DNA from 2 places in the Geobacillus sp. PK12 genome. Region 2 is predicted to be linked to the other one. Evidence: a T-box and tRNA genes for the amino acid it is inferred to sense, from the RefSeq annotation. Region 2 holds a T-box; the other holds one or more tRNA genes.
The links. The T-box of region 2 lies ahead of ETR37_RS12605 (valine--tRNA ligase). A T-box ahead of a tRNA ligase gene usually reads a tRNA of that ligase, here a tRNA-Val.
Positions count from the first base shown of each region.

Region 1: it has a tRNA-Val gene. The T-box ahead of ETR37_RS12605 (valine--tRNA ligase) is inferred to sense a tRNA for this amino acid. The anticodon was not compared.

Region 1 covers NZ_SDKL01000002.1:279,254-291,604, forward strand. The annotation lists gene ETR37_RS01870 (methionine biosynthesis PLP-dependent protein) at 1-165, shown strand, start outside; gene metC (cystathionine beta-lyase) at 169-1,347, shown strand; partial or broken gene ETR37_RS01880 (HD-GYP domain-containing protein) at 1,386-1,775, opposite strand; gene ETR37_RS01890 (HD-GYP domain-containing protein) at 1,946-2,629, opposite strand; tRNA gene ETR37_RS01895 (tRNA-Val) at 2,823-2,895, shown strand; gene istA (IS21 family transposase) at 3,352-4,869, shown strand; gene istB (IS21-like element helper ATPase IstB) at 4,857-5,576, shown strand; gene ETR37_RS01910 (hypothetical protein) at 5,777-6,079, opposite strand; gene ETR37_RS01915 (DUF3990 domain-containing protein) at 6,033-6,626, opposite strand; gene ETR37_RS01920 (IS701 family transposase) at 6,861-8,048, opposite strand; gene ETR37_RS01925 (hypothetical protein) at 8,877-9,383, opposite strand; gene ETR37_RS01930 (IS3 family transposase) at 9,410-10,033, opposite strand; partial or broken gene ETR37_RS01935 (FAD-dependent oxidoreductase) at 9,921-10,913, shown strand; gene ETR37_RS19350 (ferredoxin family protein) at 10,929-11,216, shown strand; gene ETR37_RS01940 (hypothetical protein) at 11,222-11,422, shown strand; gene ETR37_RS01945 (glycoside hydrolase family 1 protein) at 11,538-12,351, shown strand, end outside.
Region 2 covers NZ_SDKL01000036.1:25,781-38,131, reverse strand. The annotation lists gene hemC (hydroxymethylbilane synthase) at 1-490, shown strand, start outside; gene ETR37_RS12635 (uroporphyrinogen-III synthase) at 487-1,254, shown strand; gene hemB (porphobilinogen synthase) at 1,255-2,229, shown strand; gene hemL (glutamate-1-semialdehyde 2,1-aminomutase) at 2,246-3,535, shown strand; gene spoVID (stage VI sporulation protein D) at 3,654-4,709, shown strand; gene ysxE (spore coat protein YsxE) at 4,753-5,784, shown strand; gene ETR37_RS12610 (hypothetical protein) at 5,823-6,011, opposite strand; T-box leader at 6,151-6,483, shown strand; gene ETR37_RS12605 (valine--tRNA ligase) at 6,584-9,226, shown strand; gene ETR37_RS12600 (bifunctional folylpolyglutamate synthase/dihydrofolate synthase) at 9,444-10,739, shown strand; gene ETR37_RS12595 (VWA domain-containing protein) at 10,808-12,351, shown strand, end outside.

The DNA.
Region 1 (12,351 bases), on a different contig from region 2:
TTCATCACGTACCCGGCGACGCAGACGCATGCGGACATTCCAGAGGAAATCCGCATCCAAAACGGCGTCTGCAACCGACTGCTCCGCTTCTCGGTCGGCATCGAACATGCGGATGATTTAATCGCCGACTTGGCGCAAGCGTTCAAACACATGAAAGAGGTGTAAGCGATGGAACGGGAATGGTCGTTTTCAACGAAACTGCTCCATAATGAATGGAAAGTCGATCGCCACACGGGAGCGGTGAGCGTGCCGATCCAGCATGCCTCCACGTTCCATCAGTTCGATTTCGATTCATTCGGCAAATACGACTACAGCCGCTCCGGCAACCCGACGCGCGAGGCGCTCGAGGAAACGATCGCGGCGTTAGAAGGCGGCGTGCGCGGATTCGCCTTCGCTTCTGGCATGGCGGCCATTTCGACGGCGTTTTTGCTCTTGTCCCGAGGCGACCACGTCCTCGTGACTGAAGACGTCTACGGCGGCACGTACCGGATGATCACGGAAGTGTTGACCCGCTTTGGCATCGAGCATACGTTTGTCGATATGACCGATTTAAACGCAGTGGCCGAAAACATCCGACCGAACACGAAAGTCATTTATATGGAAACGCCGTCCAACCCATTGTTAAAAGTGACCGATATTCAAGGCGTCGTCAAACTGGCGAAAGCGCACGGCTGTTTGACGTTCTTGGATAATACGTTCATGACGCCGGCGCTGCAGCGGCCGCTTGACCTTGGCGTCGATATTGTCCTTCACAGCGCCACGAAATTTTTAGCCGGCCATAGCGACGTCGTCGCCGGATTGGCCGTGGTGAAAGATGAAGAGTTGGGAAAAGAGCTGTACAAACTGCAAAACGCATTTGGCGCTGTCCTTGGCGTCCAAGATGCGTGGCTTGTGCTGCGCGGATTAAAAACGCTCCACGTCCGGCTGAAGCAGTCATCTGAATCAGCGGCCGCCATCGCCCAATATTTGGCTTGTCACCCAAAGGTCGAAGAAGTGTATTATCCGGGGCTTTCGCACCACCCAGGCCATGACATCCAGCGCCATCAAGCGGACGGGTTTGGCGCCGTGCTGTCGTTCCGCTTGGCCGATGAAGAAGCGGCCCGGACGTTCGTCCGAAACGTCCGCTTGCCCGTGTTCGCCGTCAGCCTTGGCGCGGTCGAGTCGATTTTATCGCACCCGGCGAAAATGTCGCATGCGGCCATGCCGAAAGACGAGCGACTCCGCCGCGGCATTACCGACGGCTTGTTGCGGCTGAGCGTCGGGATTGAGGATGTCAACGATTTGATCGCCGATTTTGAGCAGGCGTTGTCGTTTGTTCAGGAGCGGCCGTCAGTTTCAACGCCATAGCCATCAGCCCGCCAAGCCTTCACAGCTTGGCGGGCGGGTCAAGATGCCGCTGAGGTTGACAACAGCTTCTCCTCTTGTAAGTGTTTCAAAAAGAGGTCGACGAGTTCGCTGTCCCACTGCGTTCCCTTTCCTTTTCTCAAGATGTCCGCCGCTTGACGAATATCCATGCCTTTTCGGTACGGGCGATCGGAAGTCATGGCGTCAAATGCATCGGCCACGGCGATGATTTTGCCAAACAACGGAATGTCATCACCTGCCAACCCATCTGGATATCCCTTTCCATCTATGCGTTCGTGATGGGAGCGTATGCCGGCTAGAAGCGGTTCGATCGGTTCGATCGGCCTGACTTCCCGCAAAATGGCCTCCCCAAGGGCGGGGTGTTTTTTGATCCGGGCAAATTCATCATCGCTTAGCTTTCCCACTTTAACTTCCCTCCGAAAGAAGTCTCCTACTTCTAAACGTGAAGGTGCGCCAGCACCAGTGAAAGTGGGAGATGAATTTCGGTTGGCGTTAGCCAACGAATATGATAGAATATGGCTAGAACGGACACCTTCGGAACGAAGGGAAGCGTAAAGGGTTCTTGTGTGTGGCTTACCGTTCAGCGAACACACACAAGTCGCTTGAAGCCCCCACCTCTAAGCGAAGCGTAGGTGGTGGGTAGTTCACGCAAAATGGCATCGGGAACGCCGATCTTTCCGATGTCATGCAGTAGAGCGGAACGATACAAGGCATCAAGCTGTTCATTCGGAAGGGAAAGCTTTTCCCCAATCGCGAGTGCGTAACGGGCCACGCGCAGCGAGTGCCCAGCTGTATAAGGATCGCGGGCGTCAAGCGCCGCTGTCAAGACGGTGATGAAACTGTTAAGCAGTTCTTTGTTCGTTCGGTCGCGGCGATGCACAGCATCGATCATATGATTGAATCCGCGAAGCAAATCGGCAAATTCATCAGTATACACATTGTGGGCGACGGGTTTATACGTTTCGTTTTCCGCCCGTTTCATATGACTTAACAGCACACTGACCGGCTCATGGATCTCATCGACCAACAAGCGAGTCAAGAAAACGGAAAATGCGATCGAAAACAGCAAAATCACGGTTGCCCAGGGCCAATACGACCAATGGGATGCGCTCGGTCCGGCGAGCGACCATTTGATTTCCGTCGCTAAGCTGAACAATAAGACAGGAAATGTGCTGCTGAACAAGACCGTCAGCTGCAGTTTCATTTTGAGCGGCACCGGAAGCGGCGGGCGTTTTTCATCAATTCCGCCAGCCTTCGTAAGCAAATTCTCGTTTGATAGAACAATCAGAATATAGAAAAAATACGATGTCGAACCGTTCCAACACGGATTATTCCTTTGGGAGGAAGTCACCTTTCCTTTTTTCATCATGAACAGCGATTTTTTTAAAAAAGTTGTTGACAAACAACTTGCCCGTTTATATAATTAAAAATGTGTTCGATAGCGGACAATAAAATATGATTCCGTAGCTCAGCTGGGAGAGCGCCACCTTGACAGGGTGGAGGTCGCTGGTTCGAGCCCAGTCGGAATCATCATAGGAGAAAGCCGTAAGTCCTATTGAAGGGTTTACGGCTTTTTGTTTTTTCGTAATAGCTTTTGGAGAACAGCAACAGGCACTGTTTGTTAAGGTTTTTTCACCATCGAAACGAAGCAGCTTAGGCTTCAAAGGAAGCTCTATTAGGAAGTGGGTAGTTACATAGAAAGGGAAAACCCTCTAATTAAAGAGAGTTTTAGAATTACTTTTGATGATAGGGAAAATTTCCCCCAAAGGAAGATATGATTTTATCGAACAACAAAATAAATTCAATAATACTCCTTAAGGTTTGATGTTCAAAGTTCGCTAGTCGATGTTTATGGCAAACTAAAAATGTAACGTTTGGCAATTAATTTATGCAGGTCCTATAAAACAAAAAACCACTTGCCAACATTCCCCAAATACACTACCCTCCTAGTTGGACAAAACAGTTCAACGGGAGGTATTCAAGGAGATGTTAGCAGTGGCTGAAATTCATTATATCAGATATGAAGCAAACCAAAAAGGATGTTCCTATTCCGATATTGCCAAAAGAATGAATCGTGATCCAAGAACAGTGAAGAAGTATGCGGAAATGGAAGACTTCAATCCCTCAAAAGTTAAACAAACGAGAAAAGCGAAAGTGATGGATCCAGTGAAACCGATATTGGATCAATGGATTAAAGAGGACTTGACAAAGAAGAAAAAATATCGAAGAACTGCGAAACGAATGTATGAAATCTTAAAAGAAGAATATGGATTTACAGGTTCAGATCGTTCTGTTCGGCTCTATGTATCAAAAAGAAAACAAGAACTGCTCGAACAAAGTGAACCAGCTGCGTTACCTTTAGAATCGAAACCTGCAACGGCTCAAGTTGATTTTGGAGAAGCTCCTTTTCTCTATCAGGGGAAATACGTCGATTTTCCTTACCTGGTCGTTTCATTCCCTTACAGTAATGCGGCCTATGTGCAAGTCATGCCAGCTCAAAATCAAGAATGTTTCTTGGAAGGATTAAAACGAATCTTTCACTATATGGGAAGGGTTCCAAGGGTCATTCGTTTTGATAATCTCTCCCCTGCAGTAAAAACGATCTTGCCAAACGGAGAAAGAGAATTGACAGAGACATTTCAACGATTCGTTTTACATTATGGCTTTGAATGCGAGTTCTGCAACCCAGCCAGCGGAAATGAAAAAGGGAATGTCGAATCAAAGGTGAAATATATTCGAAACAATTTCTTTTTACCTGAACAAACAATCTATCAACTAGAAAGTTTTAATGAATCTTTATGGGAGAAATGTGAGAAGGACTGGAATCGTCCGCATTATGAGAAGGAGCGACTCATCGCTGAATTATTTGAAGAAGAACAAGCGTTATTTCTTCAATTGCCAGCCAAAGAATTTGAATGTGTCCGATATGAGCAGGTCACGGCTGATAAGTACGGTTTCATCCATTTAGAAAACAATTTATATTCCACGTCTCCCCGTTTTGCCAAACAAAAGGTTTTGGCAAAGATCTCTTATCATGAGATTGCCATTTTAACAGAAGAGCATGAGCTGATTATCAAGCACGAGCGTTTATATGGCACAAAACAAAAATCAATGAAATGGCAACCATATCTTACGTTAATGGCCAAAAGGCCAAATGCATTAAAATATACGGATTTCTATGAAAAGATGCCGGAAGAATGGAAAAATTATTTTTCCAATTGTACCGTTCAAGAAAAGAAGGAAGCATTACAACTACTAGCTGTTTTACTAAAAGAACATGATTTCGAAGTTTCGACACAGGCTTTGAGGATTGCCTCCCAGTATGGTCATCCGAAAGTAGAATCGATTAAACAGGTATTTTATCAATTAATCAATGGAAGAGGTATACGAGAGCCAATTCAACCGAAAAAACACGTTCCAGATATGCCGGAAGCCATCCGAGGAGTAAGGCATTATGACCGCCTATTCGAATCCCAAGGAGATGTGGCATCATGGAACAAATGATTAAGGAATATGCCAAAAGACTAAAATTAAGCTGGATTCCAGCCAATTACCATACCATCCATGCGGAAACAAATGAGGAATTTTTACTGAAGCTGTTTGAACGAGAAGTGCAGCATCGAGATGAGAGAAGGATAAATTTACTACTAAAACAGGCGACATTGCCGAAAATTCCAAATAAACCTTATGATTGGCGGGAGATTCAACTAGCCCCAGGCATCACAAAAGATTATATTTTAGAAGGTGAGTTTACGAAAAATCAGGAAAACCTTATCTTCTATGGCGGAGTGGGAACCGGTAAAACATTCCTTTCCACTCTCATCGCCCTCAATTTGATGAAAAAACAAGGAAAAAGAGTGAAGTTCTATACGGCCGCCTCCATTGTCAATGCTTTATTGGAGGCCAATGAAAAAGGTGACCTTGGTAAATTTCTCAATCAAATCGAAAAGTTGGATCTCTTGATTCTTGATGAATTGGGCTATATTCCATTGCATAAACAGGGGGCAGAGTTATTATTTCAAGTTATTTCCATGTGTTATGAAACCAAAAGCATCATTGTGACAACCAATTTACCTTTTAGCCAATGGAATAATGTCTTTGGCGATCCCATTTTAACAGAGGCCGTCATTGATCGGCTGATTCATCATTCTCATTTAATCATCTTCAATGGTGAAAGTCACCGATACAAAGACTCAATCTCTCAACGTTAACCATGGAATTTGGCAAGTGTATGTATGCATTTTTAATTGCCATTTCATACATTTTCTACTTGCCAAAAACAACATTATGGAAGTATTGTTACCAAAGATGCATAAATTATTTTTTAAAGTAATAAATAGGTGCTTGATGTTTCTGGTAATATGTGACAAAGAAAAGAATTAAGCTTTTAGCATAATCTCTTGCTAAAAGCTTAATTCGATACCTGTAGTTCTAAATTTTTTACTCTTTTGGGAAAAACACTTTCATATTCCTCATAAATATATTTTGCCCAAAAATTTGGTCCCATATGTTGAGCCCATTCAATATCTTCGGTGATTTTATTTATAATTTTTGGATCCCAAACTATTTCTTTTGCCTTTGAAAAATCCATATTGTATTTATCTTGTAGAACCTTTGCAATTTCATTTCTAAAAGAAGGATAGCCGTGCTCGTGCTCATAATTCAATTTATTTCTTAACTGTTCTCTTGTCATTGTACGTTTGTTGTTGATCATATGCTTTCACCACCTTTTGAAGGGTAATCACATTATATGTGAAAATGTTTTGGTTGTGAATAGATAGCTGGTCATATGTTGCATACTGAGCAATTTCTTCATAAAACAATTCAATATCAAGCTCTCCACTATCGACCAAATTAACAAGGTCAAAAATTTTTCCGTCAGCTACGCCGCCAAATACATAATCGTAACGGTGAGTAAAGCATTGTTTTTTTGAGCGATTGTTATATATGAATTTTGCCCATTCTAAATCCATCTTATGCAGTATATATCCATTATATTCCTTTTTTAACCTTGATATGTCTAACACATATACGAACACTATTGGTTCTTCGCCTTCTAACTTAGCTCTTTTCTCTGCATGTTTACTTGCTTGGATAAAATTGGATGTCAAATAAAAACCTTTTCCAAAATCGGTATATTCTTGACAAAGATCAATATTGACTCCTTCTTGAAGCGAATCAAAATGTTTTGAAGTAGTACCATGGTACAAAATTTTTGAAAATTGATTAAAATTTTTAGATAATACTGCACTCGAAACCATAAAACATCCCATTTTTCTTTTTTGTTTAATTATACCGTCTGTTCATAATAGGTGTCAATTTAATATAGATGCTAGTTTACCACAAATTGTTAGTTTTACAAGTTCACCATACCTAGCAATATTAACTTTTTTTAATGTACCAATCATCCTAAAAAAATTTTATCATGTTTTACTGTAGATGAGTAATTTTCATTACAATATTTTCCATTAACAAAGAGACAAACAGGGTAACCCTTAGGCGACATGGAGTTGTTTTTTGACAACATCAATGGGAATATCTTGCTTCGCCGCGTTGTAAATGAACTCAACTAGGCTGTGTCCTTTCCGCGATCGAAGAAGCTCCAGTCCGGCGGAGAGGTCTTGTTGAGATTCGGCTATGCTGTACACGCAAGCCAACAACACGGTGATCCAATACCGTTTGACCGCCCGAACGTGGCGAACACGGTACCCATCAAGCTTCAGCTGGTCTTTTGCCTGCCGGAAAAAGCATTCGATCGACCAGCGTTGGGCATAGTAACGCAAGATGTCTTCGTCACTCAGCTCCCGATCGGTGCTCAAGATGCAATGAAGATGTTCGGGTGTCATCGGCTGAGCAGCCTTCCAAGTAAGCAGCACCACCGCATCATCAAGACCGTTGAGCGCACCTTCGTAGCGGTAGACACGATAGCGCTCGTTCCCCACCGTGACGAGGCGGGTGTCTCGCGGTTCGAGATAGCGGGCGAACTGCTTGGCTTGGACGGCGATGCCTTTCGGGTAGAGAATTCGGTTCGTCTTGAGCATCGCGATGACATGGAATCCCTTTTTCAGGCAGGCTTCGATGAGCTCTTTGGACGGATACCATGAATCCATGAGCACATACACCGGATGATCCGGCTTCACCTTGAGCGAAGAAAGCATCTCCATCGCTAGGTCGACTTTGCTTGTTCCCGCCGCCTTATCATAAAGACGAAACGCGAACGGGAATGCCTGAGTCATGGTGTGTACCATCAGCCAAACGAGCGAATGCCCCCAGACCGATTGATGATCTTTGTGGGAGAAATGCCAATCACACCCTTGAATGGCGTGCGTGGCCCGTGACGAAGGCTTCGTTTTTTGGCAAATGGTATCATCAATCGAAACAAAAAGGGGTTGATTCTCCCGTTTGGCGATTCGCTTGATGCGATGAAGGATCCATTGCTGGAGTTTGCGAAGCAACGTCTCTTCATCCCAAGGGCTTTTCGTGAAAAAATGGCTGAGCGTTGTTCGATGGTTGGGATGAAAACTCCAGTGATGGACATCGGTCAACGTTCCCGAAAATCCCTTGGTCGTCAAGGCATCCACAATATGAACGAGATGCTTGATGACCGGTTTCGAGAAATAAAGCGCCAACCCCAACGCCATGAAAAACTTGTGGATTCCTTGATGATGTGCTAATCTATTCATGAGACATGAGCCTCCTTGTGAATGGTTGGTTAGCACATCTATTTTAACCAAGGAGTCGGGTTCATGTCTCCTTTTTTGTTTGGTTGTAAATTTATGTTAGTAAATTTACTCAACTACAGTCAATCATTTAAAATACGATGTCGTCCTCCAAAAAACAACCGCATCGATTTTAAGGCGTTTAGTAGGACCGTATAGGCGTTTTTAATATAGGCGTTTTTAATCAAGGGGATTAAAACCATCCATTACCCCGCTGTTTAAAACGTGTTATACGCCAATTTTAGAGGTCATTTTTTTGGTAAGGGTTAAAACAATGTTATTTTTAAGGAGTAATTCTGGAATTTTCGGACGCATAAAAAGGCACGCCGGCATCGTATTTTTATTTTTGTCAGTCGAAAAAAAGATGTACTCAAATTTGAGCCTACCTAAGAGGGACTAGCGAAACACGAGGAGAGTCCTAGTTTAGATTAGCTTACCCAAGTTTAGGGACATCTACGACATCGAATATTATTCGTATCAGGTCAAGGTTTGTTTGGCTTTAATTGAACAAGCGCCTTTCTTTTTCAAATCGGTTAAAAAGAAAGGAAGAAACAGCCCTCCCAAGATCTGTTTAAGCTTAAAGGAGAGCTATTTCTTCCTTAAAGATTAACGAAGTCTTTTGGTTTCCTCTAAAATTCTTTTCAGTTCAGCTACTTTCATACGAAAAAACCTTATCTTTCCTAGAGTGATTATGTTTAATATTGAGTAGCAAATAAGGCTTAGGGAATACTCTTTATCCTCATTAATATCGTGAAAAAACTTCACTCAAACACTCCCTTGCTAAAATTTATTTTAAGTATAAGGCATACACTCCAATATACATTCTTTCTTTACATAGGATGCTACTGCTCTGCATGTTCTGTGCTTTTTAATCACCAACATACAAGCAAGATATTTTGAAATACTAAACGCCGGAACATTTTTGCATATTTGACTTGGATAAGTACCTTTTGGGCAAATAGCGCTTGCTCTAAAGATGATATTCTCCGCATTATTCTCATTATTTGTATTACTTTGTGTATCTAAAATAGCATCTATTTCGTTTTGTAAAACAGCAACTTCTTCTATGTTTTGTAATGTATCTTGTATTTCATTAAATTCCTCGTTTGAAACAGAGCAATCTGTACATTCTTGATCCTCTGTAATAACTTCTGTTTCGCCTGTTTCATAATCAGTTATCTCTTTTGAAGTTCCATCATAATGTATTTTAAAAACTGATATGATCTTCTCATTATTTAAATCATACTGCATTTCAAAAATTGTAACATTTGTATCGGAAGCAGAAGAATTAAATTGCACAGTTATAGTTGAGCGCTAAAGCTCAACTAGCACCACGGGTTAGGAATGATATGATGAGCCTTCAGCAGTTGATGGTACTGGCGGGATGTGTACTGGGAGCCTTGATCGCTATGGAGAAGGACTCCTCGCGCATCCCGTTTTTTGATGGCATCCTTGACCGTTTCGATCACCAATTTTAAGTCATTCGAACGACTGATGCGATACGCAATGATTTCATTGTTGTACAAATCTTTAATAGCAGACAGATACAAATAGGTTCCTTGAAATGGCACATAGGTAATATCCGTCACCCATTTTTGGTTGGCTGCAGTGGCCGCAAAATCACGGTTTAACACGTTCGACGCTACGATATTCTCCTTTCCCGCTTTATACTTCGGCTTTTTTCGACGGATTTTGGCCTGAACCCCCAACTCTTTCATCAGTCGGTACACTCGCTTATGATTCACGGTCTTCCCATAATTTCGTTTGATCCATGCCTTCACGCGGTAGTATCCATAGATCCCATTGACCTTTTGATGGCATTCGAGGATCATTTGCGAGCCGTACAACAACTTTACCGTTTTGCGGGCGAAGTTTGACCAATGGTTTGCCGAGAAAGCAGTCGAACAAGGGGCGTTGCTCGTTTGTGAAACGGTGGCACTCGAATGCATCGTTGAAAAAGGCCGCGTCGTCGGTGTCCGCACCGACCGCCCGGACGGCGAGGTGTATGCCGATGTCGTCGTGCTGGCGGACGGCGTGAACTCGCTTTTGGCGAAACAGCTCGGGTTTCACCGTGAATGGCGGCCGGATGAAGTCGCGCTCGCAGTGATGGACATTGTCAAGCTCGATAAAAAAGTGATCGAAGAACGTTTCAACCTTGATCCGGAGCAAGGATGCACGATCGAGCTGCTCGGCGATGCAACAAAAGGCATATTAGGAACCGGATTTTTATACACCAATAAAGACACCTTAAGCATCGGCGTCGGCACGCTGCTTTCCGGGCTGATCAAACATAAAATCAAACCGTACGAGCTGCTCGAATATGTCAAAAACCATCCGATGATCCGGCCGTATCTCCAAGGGAGCGAGCCGGTCGAGTACTTGGCGCATTTGATCCCGGAAGGCGGCTACCACTCGATGCCGAAAGTGGTCGGGGACGGTGTGCTTGTCGTTGGGGATGCCGCTCAGCTCGTCAATGCCATTCACCGCGAAGGATCGAACATGGCGATGACTTCCGGACGCCTGGCAGCCGAAACGATCATTATGGCAAAAACGTACAACGATTTCTCGGAGAGCATGCTTGACCATTATCGACTGAAACTGATGGAGAGCTTTATTGTCCAAGACTTGAAGAAGTATAAAGATGCAACCCATCATTTTGATGCGTTCCCGCAATATTTTGAACGCTACATTCCGCTGCTCAACCGGGCGGCCAGCCACATGTTTACGGTCGATGGGACATCGAAATGGGAAAAACAGAAAAAGATTTGGCGCGATCTTGGCTCGGTGAAAGAAAAACTCAAATTGGCGCGTGATGTGTTCAAGGTATGGGGAGGTGATGAAATAATGAGTCATTTGCCAACGATTGAGGAAAAACAATATTTAATCCGCTTTAATGCCGATACGAAGTCCCACCTTCACGTCCTTGACCACGACATTTGCCTGACGAAATGCCCGGATAAAATTTGCACGATTTTCTGCCCGGCGGCGGTGTATAAATGGGAGGGAACGCGGATGCATGTCGGTTATGAAGGCTGCCATGAATGCGGCAGCTGCCGCATCGGCTGTCCGTATGAAAATATTCGTTGGGAGTATCCGAGAGGCGGTCACGGGATCGTCTTTCGGCTAGGGTGATCGTTATGTTCCACATCGGGGATTGCGTCATTTTTGCCTGTGATGGGGCGAGGGAAATCGTGCTTGAAATGAATGCTCACTCTTGCCACGTGTTATGGGAAGACCGTTTCGTCAGTTGGGAGAAAAAAGAGCTGTTAACGGTCGATGTGGAGTTGACGAAAAGGCAAACGATTCGTGTTTCTTCCGATGTCAACCACCCGTTGTAAGGATGGTTTTTTATGGGGGAGAAGAAACAGCGGAACGAAGCATTCGTCGGTGTAGGCGGAGCGGCGTTTGTGGTAAGCTAGTGGGGAGGCATACTTGCACAGGAGGGACTGACTAGTGGTTACAACGAACGAGGCGTTTCCCACCAACTTTTTATGGGGAGGAGCGACGGCGGCCAACCAGATCGAAGGAGGATTTGGCGAAGGAAACAAAGGGGTAAGCATTGCCGATGTGCTTCCGGGAGGGAAAATACGACAGCAGCTGCTGAAAGAGAAAGGACTAAAGTTTGCCATTGATAAAGAGAAGTATACATACCCGAACCATGAAGCGATCGACTTTTACCATCGGTATAAAGAGGATATAGCCCTGTTTGCTGAGATGGGATTTAAAGCGTTCCGCCTATCGATCGCCTGGACGCGCATCTTCCCGAACGGCACCGAGCTTGAGCCAAATGAAGAAGGGCTTGCCTTCTATGATCGGGTGTTCGATGAGTTACATAAATACGGGATTGAGCCGGTGGTGACGATTTCCCATTATGAAATGCCGCTCCATTTGGCCAAAGAATACGGTGGCTGGAGGAGCCGCGAACTGGTAACGTTGTTTGAACGTTACGCCAAGGTGATTTTCCAGCGTTATAAAGATAAAGTGAAATATTGGCTGACGTTTAACGAAATAAACGGTGCGCTCCATTTTCCGCTCATGAGCATGGGATTTGTGCCGGAAAGCGAAGAGACGAAATATCAAGAGTTGTTTCAAGCGTTCCATCATCAATTTGTCGCCAGCAGCCTGGCGGTGAAGGCGTGCCGCGAGATCATTCCGGACGCAAAAATCGGCTGCATGATTCTCGCCGCCCCCGTGTACCCGTACGACTGCAATCCAGAAAACGTCATGCATGCACTTGAAGAGGAGCGGCTGTTGAATTTCTTTTGCG
Region 2 (12,351 bases):
CAATATTGACACAAGGCTGGCGAAGCTCGAAAGCGAAGAGTACGATGCGATCGTGCTGGCGGCCGCCGGCCTGGCGCGCATGGGCTGGAGCGATGAGGTGATCAGCGACTACTTGTCGCCGGACATTTGCGTCCCGGCGGTCGGCCAAGGGGCGCTCGCTGTGGAATGCCGTGAAGACGATGAGGAGCTGCGCGAATGGTTACACCGCCTGAACGATGAGCGAACCGAACGGGCTGTTCGGGCGGAGCGCGCCTTTTTGCAGCAAATGGAAGGCGGCTGTCAAGTGCCGATTGCCGGCTATGCGGAAGTCGAAGGGGGGGCGGTGCGCCTTACTGCGCTTGTGGCCTCCCCGGATGGCAAAGAAAAGTATAAAGAAATGGTCACGGGCGCCGATCCGGAGGCCGTCGGCCGGCAGGCGGCCGCTGTCTTGATCGAACAAGGGGCGAAAGCGCTCATCGAGCGGGTGAAACAGGAGTTGAGCCAATCATGACACACAGCGCGCTCGCCGGCAAAACGGTGCTTGTGACGCGCGGCAAAGAGCAGGCGGCATCGTTTTCTGCCAAGCTGCGCGCTGTCGGCGCCGTGCCGGTCGAGATCCCGCTCATTGCCATCCGACCGGCGGCGCCGGAAGAAATCGCTTCTATGGTTGAGCGGCTTGGCGAATACCGTTGGCTCGTTTTCACAAGCGCGAACGCCGTCCGCTTCTTTTTTCCGCACGTTTCGTTGCCGCGGCCGCTGCCGGAGATGGCTGTCGTCGGCCGGAAAACAGCGGCGGCGCTCGCCGAGCATGGTCTTTCCCCGGCGCTTGTGCCGGATGATTACACCGCTGAACGGCTGGCTGACTTGCTCATGCCGCGCGTCAAACAAGGCGACCGGGTGCTGTTTGTCAAAGGCAATTTGGCGCGCCCGACCTTGCCTGAGGCGTTGCGAAACGCCGGCGCCGCGGTCGACGAGCTCACGGTGTATGAGACCGAGCCTGATGAAAACGGCCGGGAGCGGTTGTTGTCGCTGCTGCGCCGGCGGGAGCTTGATGCGGTCACCTTGATGAGCCCGTCGGCGGTTGACAGCCTTGTCCGCCTTCTCGACAAAGAAGTGGATGCCCTTCTTTCCGGTGTTGCGGTCGCCTGCATCGGACCGGTGACGAAAGAAGCGGCCGAGCGGGCGGGCATTCCGGTCCATATTTGTCCGACGGATTACACCACGGATGGTATAATCAAAGCGATGGAACAATATTTTTCCATGGAGGGACGATGAATGGCACTGTCATTTGACCGCCATCGCCGTTTGCGGCAAACGGCTGCGATTCGGGCGATGGTGCGTGAGACGCATCTTCGCGTCGAGGATCTCATTTATCCGCTGTTTGTGGTCGAGGGAAGCGGCATTAAGCGGGAAGTGCCGTCGATGCCAGGGGTTTACCATTTATCGCTTGACCGTTTATCTGAGGAAGTGGACGACATCGCCAAGCTTGGCATTCCCGCCGTCATGGTGTTTGGTGTGCCGAATGAAAAAGATGAAGTCGGTTCGCAGGCGTATTGCGAAACAGGGATTGTTCAGCGGGCGATCCGCCAAATCAAAGCTGAACACAAAGATCTAGTCGTCATTGCGGATACGTGTTTATGTGAATATACGAGCCACGGCCATTGCGGCGTCGTCGAAAACGAGCGCGTGCTGAACGACCCGTCGCTCGAGCTCCTCACCAAAACGGCGGTGAGCCAAGCGCAAGCCGGCGCCGACATCATCGCGCCGTCGAACATGATGGACGGCTTTGTCGCCGCCATTCGCCGTGGGCTTGATGAAGCAGGGTTTGAGTATGTGCCGATCATGTCGTATGCAATCAAATACGCTTCGGCATTTTACGGCCCGTTCCGTGATGCCGCCGACAGCGCGCCGCAGTTTGGCGACCGGAAGACGTACCAAATGGATCCGGCCAACCGCCTTGAGGCGTTTCGCGAGGCGGAGTCGGATGTCAAAGAAGGCGCTGATTTCTTGATGGTGAAGCCAGCGCTTGCCTACATGGATATTATCCGCGACGTCAAAAACCGTTTTCCGCTTCCGCTTGTCGCCTATAACGTGAGCGGCGAGTATGCGATGGTCAAAGCGGCGGCGCAAAACGGCTGGATCGATGAGAAGCCGGTCGTCATGGAAATGTTGACAGGGATGAAACGGGCGGGCGCGGATTTGATCATTACGTATTTTGCCAAAGATGTCGCCCGCTGGCTGGCTGAATAGAGAGGAGGGCGGAAGCATGCGAAGCTACGAACGGTCAAAAACCGCTTACGAAGAAGCGGTGAAATTGATGCCGGGCGGGGTGAACAGCCCGGTGCGCGCCTTCAAGTCGGTCGGGATGACGCCGATTTTCATGGCGCGCGGCCAAGGAGCGAAAATTTACGATATTGACGGCAATGAGTACATTGATTACGTACTGTCATGGGGTCCGCTCATTTTAGGGCATGCCAACCCGCAGGTCGTGGAAGCGTTGAAGCGCGTGGCGGAACAAGGCACAAGCTTTGGCGCTCCGACATTGCTTGAAAATGAGCTCGCCAAGCTCGTGATTGAGCGGGTGCCGTCGGTGGAAATCGTGCGGATGGTCAACTCCGGTACGGAGGCGACGATGAGCGCCCTCCGCTTAGCGCGCGGCTACACGAAGCGCAACAAAATCATGAAATTCGAAGGCAGCTACCACGGCCACGGCGATTCGCTGCTCATTAAAGCCGGCTCCGGCGTGGCGACGCTCGGCCTGCCGGACAGCCCGGGCGTGCCGGAATCGGTCGCCCAGCATACCATCACGGTGCCGTACAACGATTTGGACAGCGTCCGCTATGCGTTTGAGCGGTTTGGCGAAGACATCGCCGCGGTGATCGTCGAACCGGTCGCCGGCAATATGGGCGTCGTTCCGCCAGTGCCTGGCTTTTTGGAAGGGCTGCGCGAGGTGACGAAACAATACGGAGCCTTATTGATTTTCGACGAGGTCATGACCGGGTTCCGCGTCGATTACCACTGCGCCCAAGGGTATTATGGCATTGAGCCGGATTTGACGTGCCTTGGCAAAGTGATCGGCGGCGGCTTGCCGGTCGGGGCGTACGGGGGCAAAGCCGAGATCATGGAGCTTGTCGCGCCGAGCGGGCCGGTGTACCAAGCCGGCACGCTCTCCGGCAATCCGCTCGCCATGACGGCCGGGTACGAGACGCTCCGCCAGCTGACGCCGGAAACGTACGAAGAGCTTGGCCGCAAAGCGGCGCGCCTTGCGGATGGGCTTCATCAGGCAGCAGAGAAATACGACATCCCGCATACGATCAACCGCGCTGGGTCGATGATCGGCTTTTTCTTCACGAACGAGCCGGTGGTCAACTACGAGACAGCGAAAACGTCCGACTTGGAGCTGTTTGCCGCCTATTATCGGGAAATGGCGAATGAAGGCATTTTCCTGCCGCCGTCGCAATTTGAAGGGCTGTTTTTGTCGACGGCGCACAGTGATGATGATATTGAATATACGATTGCCGCTGCTGAGCGGGTGTTTGCCCGTCTGCGCGGATAAGGAAAGGGGCTGCCGACCGTCGGCAGCCCAATTTTTTATCATACCGCCTCGTTTCCGTTCATACAATGGATAATGTCATAGAAACCATTTGCCGAAGGGACGGAAGGAGGAGGCCCGGTTGGAGCAATCGTATTTGCGTTTTTCATTGGAAGAATCGGTCTGGTTTAAAAGAGGACAGGAAGTCGCCGAGTTTTTATCCATTTCTCTTGATCCGGTCATTTCCGTCGATGAGTACGACCAATATATTACGATCCGCGGCGCGCTTGAGTTGAGCGGCGAATTCCGCCAAGCGGGCGAAGGGCAGGCTGAAGCGGATGACGACGTGTTTGAGCTGGCTGGTTATCGGTTCATTCAGCACATTTCGGTGCGCGAAGACGGGATCAGCGAACTGTCGCACCGCTTTCCAATCGATATTACGATTCCAAAAAACCGCATTCGTTCCCTTGAGGATGTGTACGTGACGGTTGAATCGTTTGATTATGATTTGGATGAAAACGGAAGATTGCTGATCACTGCCGACATTTCGATCAGTGGGATCAGTGAAGCGCCGCTTGACGATGATTTGCCGGACGATGAGGAGGACGATGAGCCGCTGTTTGCCCCGTTTGAATCGATCGCCCGCAAGGAAGCGGCCGGTGAGGAAGCGTTTGCTTCGGCGGATGATCTCGCCGATGAGGCGGCTGAACAGCCGGCTTTTGCCGCCGGCGAAACGACGGTTTCCGTCATGGAGCCGGCCGCCATGCGTCATGAAGAAACGGAGGCTGAGGAAGAAGAGGAGGCCAAAGAGCCGTTTTTGCCGCTTGAGACGGAAACGAAGACGGTCAGCGCACAGACGGAGGAAGACATCGCTTCGCTGCTGCCGCCAACTGAGGCGAAGGTATCGATCGGGGCGGCGAAAAAGGCGGTTGAGGAAGAAGAGGAAGAAGAAACGAAAACAAAAAGCGAAAATGCGCTTTACTTGACGAAACTGTTTGCGAAAAGCGAGGCGGAAGAGTTTACGAAACTGAAAATTTGCATCGTCCAGCAAGGAGATTCATTGGACAAGATTGCCGAACGGTATGATGTGACCGTCTCGCAGCTTTTGCGCGCCAATGATTTGGAAAGCCCAGATGACGTGCACGAGGGGCAGCTTTTGTATATTCCGGCCATGGCGGGAAGCCGTCCTTTCTCATAAAAGGGACGCTTTCCGTTTCTTTTGCCGATAAGGGGGCGTAACGATGGCCGCACAGTCTGACCGATATGATGCTGTGCTCGTCCAGTATGGGCTTCGTCCAGTGCGCATGGAGCAGCGAGGCAAAGCCGTCAAGGTATACACGAACCGCGGCGTTTTCGCTTTAAAGACGCTTGAAAGCGAGCAAGAAGCCGCCGCCGTTTGGCAGTCTCTTCAGCATGGCGGCCCCCGTTGTCTCCCGCTTTACCTGACGCGGCGGCGGTCGCTGTTTGCCACAGAAGGCGGCCGTCTTTATTATTTGCAAGCATGGCATGACGGCGAATCAAAGGTGGAGAAGGATGCCGTGGACGCCTTTTTTCGCGAGCTCGCCCGCCTCCATCGCACCACCGTCCGCACGATCGAGGTGAGTGAGGAAGAGGCGGCGGCGTACCGAAAGAAAAAAAAGGACGAATGGCAACGGGCGCGGACGGTGTGGGAAGAACGAATTGAGCGGTACGAAGCGGCGTGGTACATGTCTCCGTTTCAGCTCCAATGCTGCACCTATTTCCATGAGGTGATGCGCGCATACTCGTTCGCTGAAGAACGGCTCGATGTGTGGGAAGAGACGCTCAAAGAGACGAAGCAATGGCGCATCGCTTGGGTGCACGGCAAAGCGCGCCTCTCCCACTATATCCCGCCGTATTGGATCAGTTGGGAGCGGGCGCATTGGAATTCGCCGCTCTTTGATGTGATCGCCGCGCTCCGTTTTCATGTACAGACAATGCCGCCGCTTGGGCGCGAGTGGCTTGAAGGAATGGAGGAGTACGAGAAGGAGTTGCCGCTGTCCGACGGGGAGCGGGCGTTTTTATACAGCCATTTGGCGGAGCCGCGTGGGTTTGTCCGCTGTTTGGAGCGGTATGAGGCCGCTTCGCGAAACGAGCGGAACGAACGGGAATATGTGGCCGCGTTGCAGCGTCGTTATTTGGCGTTCAAAAATATGGAGGCGCTCGTTATGCACCTTGTCCAACGCGACGCCGTGCGGCAGCAGGAAGAAGCGGTAGACAACGAACCGCCGGCGGATGAAAGCAGCAATGATTAAATGGGTTTTGAATGCAGCCCAAACAAAACGGCGTCGCACTAAATCCATTCCAGATGGAGCGCCACGGCAATGAAAACGAAGATGGCCAATAAAATGACATCAAACGTCGTTGGCAGAAAAATGGTGCGGATCGCTTGAAAAATGGTGAGCGGGATGATCACTTGGGCGCAGACGGCGCGCACTTGCCTCAGCCACGGCGGCCACGAATACGGGTTGAATCGCCGCATCGACATTCCCTCCTTCTCCGGTTTACTATACAATATGAAACGTGCGATGGTTTGTCACCAAATGCACACGGATGGAATAAATAAATAAAAACTTGGCAAAGATGATGGACAATGGTAGTATAATAATCAAACCATGATGACAAAAGCGAAGACGGGGAGGAGTACAGCGGTCCGCGCCTGCAGAGAGGGAAATCAGAAGCTGCGAGATTTCCTAGGATGACGGCTGCTGGAAGGTCGCCCTTGAGCTGCTTCTTTGAAAGGCGCTGCTGCCGAGTAGAGGAAGCCGGCGTCATGCCGTTATGCCAATGAAGCGCTTAAGCTTCTAGAAGGTCGGTCAACTCAACCTTTTGGCTCGCCAAACGAAGCCGGTTTTTCACCGGTGGTTTGGCCGTGTTGCAGACCTTTCCATCACCAGCCTTCTAGGCTTAAGAAAAAAGGTGGTACCGCGAAAGCAGCTCCTTTCGTCCTTTTTGGATGAAAGGGGCTTTTTTGCTTGCCGGCTGCGCGGCATTGCTCAGTGGGAAGCCGCCGTCGGCCGCATTGTCCATTATGTTGAAGGAGGGAAATGAAACATGGCACAGCACGAAGTGTCGATGCCGCCCAAATACGACCACCGCGCGGTCGAAGCGGGGCGCTACGAATGGTGGCTGAAAGGCAAGTTTTTTGAAGCGACCGGCGATCCGGACAAACAACCATTTACGATCGTCATTCCGCCACCGAACGTCACCGGCAAACTGCATTTGGGGCATGCGTGGGATACGACGCTGCAGGACATCATTACCCGCATGAAGCGGATGCAAGGGTATGACGTTTTGTGGCTTCCGGGAATGGATCACGCCGGCATCGCCACCCAGGCGAAAGTGGAAGAGAAGCTGCGCCAGCAAGGGCTGTCGCGCTATGATTTAGGCCGGGAAAAATTTTTAGAAGAAACGTGGAAGTGGAAGGAAGAATACGCCGGCCATATTCGCAGCCAATGGGCGAAGTTAGGGCTTGGCCTCGATTACACGCGCGAGCGGTTCACGCTCGATGAAGGGCTCTCAAAAGCGGTGCGCGAAGTGTTCGTCTCGCTCTACCGGAAAGGGCTTATTTACCGCGGCGAGTACATCATCAACTGGGACCCGGTGACGAAAACCGCTTTGTCGGACATTGAGGTTGTTTATAAAGAAGTGAAAGGCGCGCTCTACCATTTGCGCTATCCGCTCGCCGACGGCTCCGGCTGCATTGAAGTGGCGACGACCCGTCCGGAAACGATGCTCGGCGATACGGCCGTCGCTGTGCACCCCGATGACGAGCGGTACAAGCACTTGATCGGCAAAATGGTGAAACTGCCGATCGTTGGCCGCGAAATACCGATCATTGCCGACGAATATGTCGATATGGAGTTCGGCTCCGGAGCGGTCAAAATTACGCCGGCGCACGACCCGAACGATTTTGAAATCGGCAACCACCACAATTTGCCGCGCATTCTTGTCATGAACGAAGACGGCACGATGAATGAAAACGCCATGCAATACCAGGGGCTTGACCGGTTTGAATGCCGGAAGCAGATCGTCCGCGATTTGCAAGAACAAGGCGTCCTCTTTAAAATCGAGGAGCACGTGCACTCAGTCGGTCATAGCGAACGGAGCGGCGCGGTCGTTGAGCCGTATTTGTCGACGCAATGGTTTGTGAAAATGAAGCCGCTCGCCGAAGCCGCCATCAAGCTCCAGCAAACGGACGGCAAAGTGCAGTTCGTGCCGGAGCGGTTTGAGAAAACGTATTTGCATTGGCTTGAGAACATCCGCGACTGGTGCATTTCACGCCAGCTTTGGTGGGGGCACCGGATTCCGGCGTGGTACCATAAAGAAACGGGCGAAATTTACGTCGACCATGAACCGCCCAAAGACATCGAAAACTGGGAACAAGACCCCGATGTGCTCGACACATGGTTCAGCTCGGCGCTCTGGCCGTTCTCGACAATGGGCTGGCCGGATACCGACTCGCCGGATTACAAGCGCTACTACCCGACTGATGTGCTTGTCACCGGCTATGACATCATTTTCTTCTGGGTGTCGCGCATGATTTTCCAAGGGCTCGAATTCACCGGGAAGCGCCCGTTCAAAGACGTGCTCATCCACGGCCTCGTCCGCGACGCCCAAGGGCGGAAGATGAGCAAATCGCTCGGCAACGGCGTCGATCCGATGGATGTGATCGACCAATACGGCGCCGATGCGCTCCGCTATTTCTTAGCGACGGGCAGCTCGCCGGGGCAAGACTTGCGCTTCAGCACCGAAAAAGTCGAAGCGACGTGGAATTTTGCCAACAAAATTTGGAACGCCTCGCGCTTTGCCTTGATGAACATGGGCGGCATGACGTACGAGGAGCTTGATTTGAGCGGCGAAAAAACGGTCGCCGACCATTGGATTTTAACGCGTCTCAACGAAACGATCGATACGGTGACGAAGCTCGCTGAGAAATACGAATTCGGCGAAGCGGGGCGCACGCTGTACAACTTTATTTGGGACGACTTGTGCGACTGGTACATTGAAATGGCGAAATTGCCGCTTTACGGCGACGACGAAGCGGCGAAAAAGACGACGCGCTCCGTGTTGGCGTATGTGCTCGACAACACGATGCGCCTGCTTCACCCGTTCATGCCGTTCATTACCGAGGAAATTTGGCAAAACTTGCCGCATGAAGGCGAATCGATCACCGTCGCTCCGTGGCCGCAAGTGCGCCCTGAGCTGTCCAACGAAGAAGCCGCGGAAGAAATGCGGATGCTCGTCGACATCATCCGCGCCGTCCGCAACGTCCGCGCCGAAGTGAACACGCCGCCGAGCAAGCCGATTGCGCTCTATATTAAGGTGAAAGATGAACAAGTGCGGGCGGTGCTCATGAAAAACCGCGCCTATCTTGAGCGGTTCTGCAACCCGAGCGAGCTCTTGATTGATACAAACGTTCCCGCGCCGGACAAAGCGATGACGGCGGTCGTCACCGGCGCCGAGCTCATCATGCCGCTTGAAGGATTGATCAATATTGAGGAAGAAATTAAGCGGCTTGAAAAAGAGCTTGACAAATGGAACAAAGAAGTCGAGCGCGTCGAAAAGAAACTGGCGAATGAAGGCTTTTTGGCGAAAGCGCCGGCTCATGTCGTCGAAGAAGAGCGGCGCAAGCGGCAAGATTACATCGAAAAACGCGAAGCCGTCAAGGCGCGCCTCGCCGAGCTCAAACGGTAGACAAACGATCTTGCGGTTGATTATGATGAAGACGAATCCGCTTTCTTGTGGATTCGTCTTTTTCGATGGATCATGATAGAAGGTTTGTCATATTCTGAGAAGAGGTTTGTTGTCAACATATACTCGCTTTCACCAGGCTTCTCGATGTGTGGCGCATCTGCCGCATGAAGCCGGCAGGGGGCGGCAAGACACCAATGGAAAAAGGAGGACGATGAACATGGTTCGAACGTATGAAGAAGCGGTCGCTTGGATTCACGGGCGGCTGCGGCTTGGCATAAAACCGGGATTGAAACGGATGGAATGGATGATGGAACAACTTGGCCACCCGGAACGCCGCGTCCGCGCCGTCCATATCGGGGGAACGAACGGCAAAGGGTCAACGGTCGCCTATTTGCGCTCCATTTTGCAGGCGGCGGGCTATTCGGTCGGCACGTTCACCTCGCCGTATGTCGAGCAGTTTAACGAACGAATCAGCATAAACGGCCAACCGATTCGCGATGAAGAGATCGTCGAGCTCGTGCAAACGATCAAACCGCTTGCGGATGAATTGGAAAAAACAGAACTTGGCGGACCGACCGAGTTTGAAGTGATCACGGCGATGATGCTGTATTATTTCGGCAAACAAAACATTCAAGACATCGTGCTCGTCGAAGTCGGGCTTGGCGGCCGCTTGGACTCAACCAACATCATTTATCCGCTCGTTTCCGTCATTACAAACGTGAGCTACGATCATATGAACATCTTAGGCGATACGCTTGGGCAAATCGCCGCGGAGAAAGCCGGAATCATCAAATCGGGCGTGCCGCTTGTGACGGCGGTGAAGGAACCGGAGGCGTGGGAAGTGATCGCCAAGACGGCGGCGGAGCGGAAAGCAAAAACATATCGTCTCGGCGTCGATTTCACCGTTTCCGACCGGCAGACGACGGTGGAAGGGGAGCAGTTTTCGCTTGTCACGCCGTTTGCCGAATATCGCGATTTGCGCATTCAAATGCCCGGCGCCCATCAAGTCGAAAACGCGGCGGTGGCGGTGATGGCGGCAGAGTTGTTGCGCCTTGGCTATTCGTTTTTGATCGATCCGGAGCATATCGCCGATGGGCTGACCACAGCCGCTTGGCCCGGCCGGTTTGAGCGGGTGAGCGACCATCCACTCATCATCCTTGACGGCGCCCATAACGAAGCCGGGATTCGCTCGCTCGTGGAGACGGTGCGCGCACATTATCCCGACAAGCGCGTCCATGTCTTGTTCGCCGCGCTGACAGACAAGCCGCTTGAGCGGATGATTCAGCTGCTTGATGAGCTCGCGGATACAATCACGTTTACCACGTTTGATTTTCCGCGCGCGGCAGCGGCGGAACAGTTGGCGGACCTTTCGTCCCATCCGCAGAAAGCGGTGACAGGTGATTGGATCGGCTGGATCGGTGAAAAGAAAAACCAAATGGGAAGTGATGAGTTGATGCTCATTACAGGATCGCTTTACTTTATATCTGAAGTGCGAAAACGTTTAAAAAAATAATGCCAAGCGATGAAAAGGATTGATATAATGGAAGAAAGATAGTTCTTTTGGCGCGGGAGGGGAGGCGCATGAAGCGGTGGCGCGGTTGGCTTTTATGGGGAATGTTGTTTTGGCTGATGGCAAGCCTATGGCCGATGAAAGCAGGTGTTGTGTATGCCGATCAGGATGTGTATTTTTCGTTCCCACAGACGCCTTATCAATATACGAGGCAAACTGAGGCGAGCACGGCTAAATTGGATTTTTCCCTTTCGTTTTCACAGCCGGAATACGCCAAGCCGCCGAACGGCAATGCCGAAGGACGGCTCGATGTGACGCTCATTCCACAAGGGGCCGTTTCGTCGCCCGTCCGTCCGCCGATCGACGTTGTGTTTGTGTTTGACGTCTCCGGCTCGATGACATGGGAGAAGCTTTCGAGCGCCAAGACGGCGCTCCGCTCGGCTGTCGATTACTTTAAAGCTCATTCGCATCCGAATGACCGTTTTGCCCTTATTCCATTTTCTGACTCGGTGAGAGATATCGTGCCGTTTGGGGATCAGCCGAATGTCGCCGCCCAACTCGAGAAAATTCGGACGGTCGGCGACAGTTTGACCGCTGGAGGCGGCACGAACTATTCGGCGGCGCTGTCGCTTGCGCAGTCGTATTTTAACGACCCGGTGCGCAAAAAGTATGTAATTTTCTTGACAGACGGGATGCCGACCACCCTTAACGCAACAGAAACAATCACCTATCGGGAAGTCGAACGGATTCTTTGGTTCTACTACTATACAGGAGAAAAAATCACGGCGCCGTTGCCGCTGACGTATGAACTATATACAAACGGGACGGCCGGCATTCGTTTTACTGACAAGCGTGGCTTTTCCCGCCTGTTTACAAGCGATGGATGGGATTATGTAAACGATGCTGATGTCCCTTTAGGCCGGAGCGGCTATCCATTTAGTTACAGCAGCATAGAGAAGAAAATTCGTGATCATGCCATCAACGTGGCTAAGGTGCTCGGAATGAACAATATTACGCTTTATTCGATCGGTTTTGGCAGCAACGATGAAGTTGATATGAGCTTTTTGCAAACGCTGTCCGCGACTGCCGGCGGCGAGGCGCGGCAAGGAACGGTGCAAAATTTGACCGCTTTGTTCCAGCGCTTTTCCCAGCTCGCTACGACGCCGGCGCTTACAGGCACAGTGCGCATCCCGCTTTCGTCATTCGGCGGCAATGTCACCATTGAGGAAAACGGCCAAGTGTGGCTGGATGAAACGAAGCAAAACGCCTATATTTCCTTTTCCATTCCGTATCAAGTCGGACAAAGCGCTCCTCCGCCCGTCACGGTTTCCATTCCGGTTTCGTTTAAGGCGAAAGGGACGTATACGTTCAATGCTGAATTGACCTATCGGGATGTATACGGCCAACTGCAGCCGTCGATGACGAAATCGGTGACGGTTACGGTCAAGGATGAAGCGCCGCCGTCCTTTACAGGCACGGTGAAATTGCAAGGATTGGTCAATAAGGTTGATAGCTTGATCAAGCGGGGAACGGCTGATGGGGAAGACAACCGCTTCCGGGCCACGTATTCGTTGTCGCTTGTCGGGTATGTCGGCAATGCGACTGGGACGATCAG